3 regions of the Pseudomonas sp. RT4P38 genome follow, and region 1 is predicted to be linked to each of the others. Evidence: riboswitches for the same ligand, from Rfam matches in the RefSeq annotation. Region 1 holds a riboswitch; each other region holds the start of a gene.
What was found. A riboswitch is a leader RNA that binds a small molecule or an ion and turns the genes downstream of it on or off. The one in region 1 is predicted to bind cobalamin.
Positions count from the first base shown of each region.

Region 2: it holds a riboswitch for cobalamin, as region 1 does, so the genes downstream of both, cobO (cob(I)yrinic acid a,c-diamide adenosyltransferase) here and ACYZT7_RS13720 (CbtB domain-containing protein) in region 1, are expected to answer to the same signal.
Region 3: it holds a riboswitch for cobalamin, as region 1 does, so the genes downstream of both, ACYZT7_RS20745 (ABC transporter substrate-binding protein) here and ACYZT7_RS13720 (CbtB domain-containing protein) in region 1, are expected to answer to the same signal.

Region 1 is NZ_CM142703.1:2,938,813-2,941,070, reverse strand. Features, by position in the region: gene cobW (cobalamin biosynthesis protein CobW) at 1-377, opposite strand, end outside; cobalamin riboswitch at 480-692, opposite strand; cobalamin riboswitch at 871-1,099, shown strand; gene ACYZT7_RS13720 (CbtB domain-containing protein) at 1,220-1,423, shown strand; gene ACYZT7_RS13715 (CbtA family protein) at 1,435-2,142, shown strand; gene ACYZT7_RS13710 (cobalamin biosynthesis protein) at 2,139-2,258, shown strand, end outside.
Region 2 is NZ_CM142703.1:2,095,508-2,097,765, forward strand. Features, by position in the region: gene ACYZT7_RS09715 (PQQ-dependent sugar dehydrogenase) at 1-246, opposite strand, end outside; gene ACYZT7_RS09720 (hypothetical protein) at 315-899, opposite strand; cobalamin riboswitch at 1,054-1,288, shown strand; gene cobO (cob(I)yrinic acid a,c-diamide adenosyltransferase) at 1,370-1,981, shown strand; gene ACYZT7_RS09730 (cobyrinate a,c-diamide synthase) at 1,992-2,258, shown strand, end outside.
Region 3 is NZ_CM142703.1:4,491,661-4,493,918, reverse strand. Features, by position in the region: gene ACYZT7_RS20745 (ABC transporter substrate-binding protein) at 1-805, opposite strand, end outside; cobalamin riboswitch at 946-1,148, opposite strand; gene ACYZT7_RS20740 (eCIS core domain-containing protein) at 1,320-1,916, shown strand; gene ACYZT7_RS20735 (tRNA (adenine(22)-N(1))-methyltransferase) at 2,191-2,258, shown strand, end outside.

The sequences.
Region 1 (2,258 bases):
CTGCGGATTTCCGGCCACTGGAAGGCTTGCACCAGCGGTTTTGGCAAGGCCAGGCCCGAGGTTTCGATAAGGATGTGGTCGAGGTCGCCGCGGCGGGCGACCAATTCGCGCATCACAGGGAAGAATTCTTCTTGAACGGTGCAGCACAGGCAGCCGTTGGCCAATTCATAAACGCGGCCGTTGGCTTCTTCTTCAGTGCAGCCGATGGAGCACTGCTTGAGGATTTCGCCGTCGATGCCCAGCTCGCCGAACTCGTTGACGATCACCGCAATACGACGGCCCTGAGCGTTGTCGAGCATGTGCCGCAGCAACGTGGTTTTGCCCGAGCCGAGGAAGCCGGTAACGATGGTGACGGGGAGTTTGGCCAGTGTTTTCATCGGATGCCCTTTGGCAAGGTGGCGGGCATATGGCACGACGACCGGCAACGCGGACGCGCGTGCCTGAAGAGTTCGCCACCGGATCACCCCGCCCGGTTGAAAGTGAGAATCTGTGTCGAGGCAGGTCTCCTGGCTGACGGCTTGCCAGTCGTTCGACTGACGTTGGCTGCGCCTTCCCGCGGGCCCGATAGACAGGGCTTGCAGTGGCGTGGCAGCCAAAAGAACCGTTCACAGTTGCGGGGGCAGCCGCGGCATCGACCGCGTTCCCTTCTTAGCTTCGGCAGACGCCGAAGAACCTCGAAAGCGCAAGGCTACGCATCGTGTGGGGGCGGGTCAATGTCTTGTGCCGACCTCCAGGGCGCCTTCGCGGGCAAGCCTCGCTCCTACAAGAGCGCCGCCGTCCTTGTAGGAGCGAGGCTTGCCCGCGAAGAAGTCACCTCGATCTCGAGTTGAGAACGCTTGCCAATTGACGCCCAACCCCCGCCCATGCTCTCCTACACGCCTTGTTACGGGTGCCCTTCACAGGGTGAAACGGGAAACCGGTGAATCATGTGCTTTACTCTAAAGTCATGTCAGTCCGGTGCTGCCCCCGCAACGGTAAGCGAGCGTAGCGTCAGATCCACTGTGCCAGCAGTTCGGCATGGGAAGGTGATGCTTGCAGGTCAAGGCGAAAGCCAGCGCCCCTCGTGAGCCCGGAGACCGGCCCGCAACACAAAGTGACCATTACGATCACTGAATAACAAACCCGCGGTGGGCGGGCGCTGTTTGAACCTCTGCGCGCCCGGCTCGCAGGGGTCTTCCATGCGCTCTATTCACCCGCTGACAGACCAGAGGGAAGCGCCATGTCGATCATCAGCAGTACCGGCAGCAACACCGATAAGAGCAGCGCCAGCACCACCACGACCCTGACTCAACGCCTGACCGCCGCTGTGTGTGCGTCGATCCTTGGTGCTAGCCTGGTGTATTTCGCCGGTTTCTCGCACATCGAAGCGGTGCACAATGCCGCGCACGATACCCGCCACAGCTCTGCATTCCCGTGCCATTGAGACCTGCTGACATGATCAAGCGTATTGCGCAAACCGCAGGGTTCACCGGGCTGCTGGCCGCCCTGTTGCTGACCCTGCTGCAAAGCTTCTGGGTGGCTCCGCTGATTCTGCAGGCCGAGACTTACGAAAAATCCGAGCCCGCCGCTGTTGCAGTTCACGAACACGCCGCGGGTGCTGTCGCCGCTCACACTCACGACGCCGAAGCCTGGGAACCGGAAGACGGCTGGCAGCGTGTGCTGTCCACCACGGGCGGCAACCTGGTGGTAGCGGTCGGTTTCGCCCTGATGCTTGCCGGTCTTTACACCTTGCGCGCACCGACTCGCACTTCCCAAGGCCTGCTCTGGGGCCTGGCCGGTTACGCGACGTTCGTGCTGGCACCGACCCTCGGTCTGCCGCCCGAGCTGCCGGGCACTGCCGCGGCTGATTTGGCGCAACGGCAGGTCTGGTGGATCGGCACGGCTGCCTCCACCGCGGTCGGCATCGCATTGATCGTGTTCAGCCGTCACTGGCTGATGAAAGTGCTCGGCGTGGCCATTCTGGCCGTTCCTCACGTGATCGGTGCACCACAACCGGAAGTCCATTCGATGCTGGCTCCAGAAACCCTGGAAGCTCAATTCAAAATCGCTTCGCAGCTGACCAACGTGGCATTCTGGCTGGCCCTGGGCCTGATCAGTGCCTGGTTGTTCCGCCGCAAAAGCGATGGTCAATACCACGCATGACTGAGATCAGCACAGCGCCGACTTTAGTGGTCGGCCTGGGCTGCCAGCGCGGCTGCCCTGTCAGCACGCTGCGGGCGCTGCTTGATCAGGCGTTACAGGCTCATAAAATCGAACTT
Region 2 (2,258 bases), 840 kb from region 1:
CCAGCGTGGGTGATCGAGACCTTCGGCAAAAGCCGCGACCTGAGTCCCTGTCGCGGCGATGGGTTTCGTGCCGTCCGGCCAGCCGATCGCCGGGGCGATGTTTACCGTCGGAATCAGGGTCTTGTTCGGTTCTGGCAGCTTGGGTGACGGGCCGAAGCCGTCGGAGACTTGCAGCCTGGCGGTTTCACCACAGGCGGCAAGCCCTCCGGCGAGCACGATGACGAGAACGAGCGGGGGCTTGCGCATGCTGATCTTCCCTATGAATGCATTGACCTAATCAATAGAGAAGCACAGGTGCGCGATGGTTCAACCGGTCAGCCGCGGGCTTCCTTGAACAGCACGGCAATGCCGGGGTGATAGTTGCCGGCTTCGTTGCGCAACTTGCGATACGCGTAGGGGAAATACCAGGCCACCGCGCAGGTGTGTTCCTTTTGCAGGTCGTCGACCATGTCCTGGAGTTCTTCCGGAGTAGCGCTTTGTTGAGCCTTTTGTGGCGCGACGAACAGGCAGCCGAGTTTCAGGTCGCTGGCGTAGCTGATGCGTTTGGCATCGCTGGTGATGTCCTGCAATGCTTGAGTCAGGTTCAGGCTGTTGACGCGTGGCCAGCGCTGGGTCGCCTGAAGGTAAGCGCGTTCTTCGCGGGTCGCGATAAACAGATCGGCACGGCCATTGCGTTCGCCTTCTTCGGTCTGTTTACGGGTCGGCGTTTGTTGCAACGTCACCATTTCCGCCATCCACGCAGCGGCGGACAGCAGGCTCAGGTTGGCTTTTTCATCGAACCAGTAAGGCGTGTCGTTATCGCCGCGCACGGCGTTGTAGCGGTCGATACAGTCAAACCAGCGTTCCAGCACCGGGCGCAGGAATTCCAGCTTCGGATTGCTGATGATCATGCCTTGCATGTGGCTCACCCTTGTTATTGTGTTGTGAGATTGTGGCTCTTTGATATCACTGCTGAGAGTGTGGCACAAGATTGGCGTCAGATAATTGATCGACGGCAGTTATTCGCTCGCAGGCCGCCCGTCTTCAATTGACGCTCCATCCCCAACCCTCTAACCTTCGCGGCTTGTTTCAGGTGCTCTGTGGCCTTGGTCGACTGAGTGAAACAGGGAAGCCGGTGAGTGACTCTCTTCAAGCGACGAAGAGCCATGATCCCGGCGCTGCCCCCGCAACGGTAAATGAGTGAAGGCTGCGCCTTGAGCCACTGTGTCGAGTGTCGACATGGGAAGGCGCGCAGTCAGGCTTCACGCCGCTCATGAGCCCGGAGACCGGCCTGATCCATCCAGCGGCATCACGGTGGGCGATGCCAGGCTTCTTGCCGTCTATTCTTGTGCCTGCCCGCCGTTATCCAGCCTCAACGGAGAGCTCCCCCATGACTGATACCCCCGATCGTGACGAACGTCATCTGGCGCGCATGCTGCGAAAAAAAGCCGTGATCGACGAACGCATCGCCAATTCCCCGAATGAATGCGGCCTGCTGCTGGTGCTGACCGGCAACGGCAAGGGCAAAAGCAGTTCGGCCTTCGGCATGCTCGCCCGGTCCATGGGCCACGGCATGCAGTGCGGCGTGGTGCAGTTCATCAAGGGGCGCAACAGCACCGGCGAAGAACTGTTCTTCCGGCGCTTCCCGGAACAGGTGCGTTTTCATGTGATGGGCGAGGGCTTCACCTGGGAAACCCAGGATCGCCAGCGTGACATCGCCGCTGCTGAAGCCGCCTGGGCGGTGTCCCGCGAATTGCTGCGTGATCCGTCGATCGGCCTGGTGGTGTTGGATGAGTTGAACATTGCGCTCAAGCACGGTTATCTGGATCTCGATCAAGTGCTCAGCGACTTGCAGACCCGTCCGCCGATGCAGCACGTGGTGGTCACCGGTCGCGGCGCCAAGCCGGAGATGATCGAACTGGCCGACACGGTCACCGAAATGGGCGTGATCAAACATGCGTTCCAGGCCGGGATCAAAGCGCAAAAAGGCGTCGAGTTGTGAGCTGCACTTTATGAATAGCCATCGTCAATGCCCGGCGGTACTGATTGCCGCGCCGGCCTCCGGTCAGGGCAAGACCACCGTCACCGCCGCGCTGGCCCGTTTGCATCGCAATCAGGGGCGCAAGGTTCGCGTGTTCAAGTGCGGCCCGGACTTTCTCGACCCGATGATTCTCGAGCGCGCCAGCGGTGCGCCGGTGTATCAACTGGACATGTGGATGGTCGGCGAACAGGAAAGTCGTCGTCTGTTGTGGGAAGCCGCCGGCGAAGCCGACCTGATC
Region 3 (2,258 bases), 1.6 Mb from region 1:
CGATGACCAGGAAGGTCGGGTTGGCCTTGGCGATGGTTTCCCAGCCGACGGTTGGCCATTCTTCATCAGACTGAACCACGTTGCGCACACCCAACGTGTTCAACATGAAGTCGGGAATGCCCTTGTGCCCGGCGACATAGGGGTCGATATCCAGACTGGCGCTGGAGAACCAGAACAGCGCACTGGTGTGCTTCAGATCCTTGTTCTGTACGGTGGCAATGGACTTGGCCAGGCTGGCCTTGAGTTGGGCGGTCAGCTGCTGGCCACGTTCCTGCACGTCGAAGATTTCAGCCAATTGGCTGATGCTTTTGTAGAGGCTGTCGATGTGAAATGCCTCCAGACGTGTGCCATCGGCACCGACCAGGTTGTCCTTGGCTTCGCAGTCGGAGGGCATCAGGTAGGTCGGGATCTTCAGTTCGTGAAATTGGTCGCGAGTACCGACCACGCCTTGCGGGCCGACCATCCACTCCAGCTCCACTGCCACCAGCTGCGGACGCTTGCCGATCACCGCCTCGAAACTCGGCTCGTTATCGGCCAGGCGCTCGATCGTGTCGTTCTCTGTCTTGTACGTGGCCAGCACATCGTTGAACCACAACGAAGTGCCGACCAGCGTGTTGCCAAGGCCCATGGCGTAGAGCATTTCAGTGCCAGCCTGGCCGATGGTCACGACACGGCTGGGTGCCTGCTGAAAGGTCAACGTGCTGCCACAGTTCTCGACGGTCAGGGGATAGTGGGTCGGGGCCGCATGGGCGAGGGTGGACAGTCCCAGGGCAGTGGCGAGGGTGGCAAGGCGGAACAGCAGCATGACGCAATCTCCATGTGACCGTACAAGAGCAGCGGTACGGACTGGAAACACATCATCGAACGCTGCCATTGAAGCAGTGAAGTGCCGATCACTGAGGTGACGCTCGGCGCAAGGATGTCCTTCCCGGACACCCCGCCGGTTAGTGATTTGCTTGGCCGGCAGGTCTCCTGACTGGTGCGTCGTCGCCAGGCTCCAGCCTTCCCGGGAGTGATCCCAGTGGCAGTTCAGGAGCAGGCTCAGCACCTACAGTTGCGGGGGCAGTTCCGTTTGATGCCGTGTCAGGCATCTCGGATTCCCTATTAATCCCATTTGGAAACCGGTGGCCGGCATGGTAGTCGATCATGCCGAATATCACCACTGAGCGCTTTTGGCTGATGACTGCCTGTTCACGACTGACTTTCTCAGGGCGTGAAGCGGTCATCGAGAAGAGACCGATAGCGATACGCTAAAGTTATGCGGGTCGTCGATCAATTGTGATCCATTGTTCGTGCTGCGTCCGTCCCTGGAGCGTCCAATGCCGCCCATCACCACGCGCCTGGTGGCGCTGTTTGTTCTTTGCCTGACGCTTGAAGTGCCAGCCCAGACCAACGCCTGCCCAGCTGGCGAGAAACAAGTGTGCCTGGACGGCTGCATCTGCCTGCCAGACGCAGGACAACTGCTCGGCCCCCTGTCTGATGGCATCTTCCAGATCGCGGCACCTGCCCTGGCGCTGTGGCTGACCCAAGCCCGCGCTGAAGCAGCCAACGCCGACATCCAACCCATTCCACCGCACATCCGGGAGCAACTGCTGCGCTGGTACGACCCCAGCGTGCTGGATATCGCACGCTACAAAGTTAGCGACAACGGCCAATTCAGCGCCGCCACTGCCATGCTGCAAAACCCCGATGTCGGTGCCGTGACGCTGATCGACATCATCCTCTTCCGGGACGCTCAAACCGCAGAACAGAACATCGCGCTCTGGGCTCACGAATTAAAGCATGTGCAGCAGTATCAGGAATGGGGGGTAGAAGGATTCGCCCAGCGGTATACACAAGATTTCAATGCTGTGGAGGCGCCGGCTTATGCCATTCAGGCTGAGGTCAGACGGTTGGTGCGGGAAGGGACTGACTGAAGGGTAGTGAAGCCGCCCATCACGACTGGCTGCATTGTGTCGATTTCGGTCAGTAGTGACAGCAGAAATCGTCCCATTGCAGCCTTTCAAGCACCGCAAAGGTCGGCCAAAATCGGTCCATAGCCAGGGTTCGCTTTGGGCCGATACGCGAGCGCAGGTATGGATCGAGCCATGGCCCTGGTCGCATAAATTTGAAATGCACGGCGTTGCTCGACAGAATCGTGCCCCGATCCGGCCAAAGGTGCCGGACGTTCGTGGTGAAAAGGGGCTGCAGTTGAACGAACAGACATTGTCCATGCGCCTGGAACGCGTGGCGGCGCATGTGCCAGCCGGTGCGCGCCT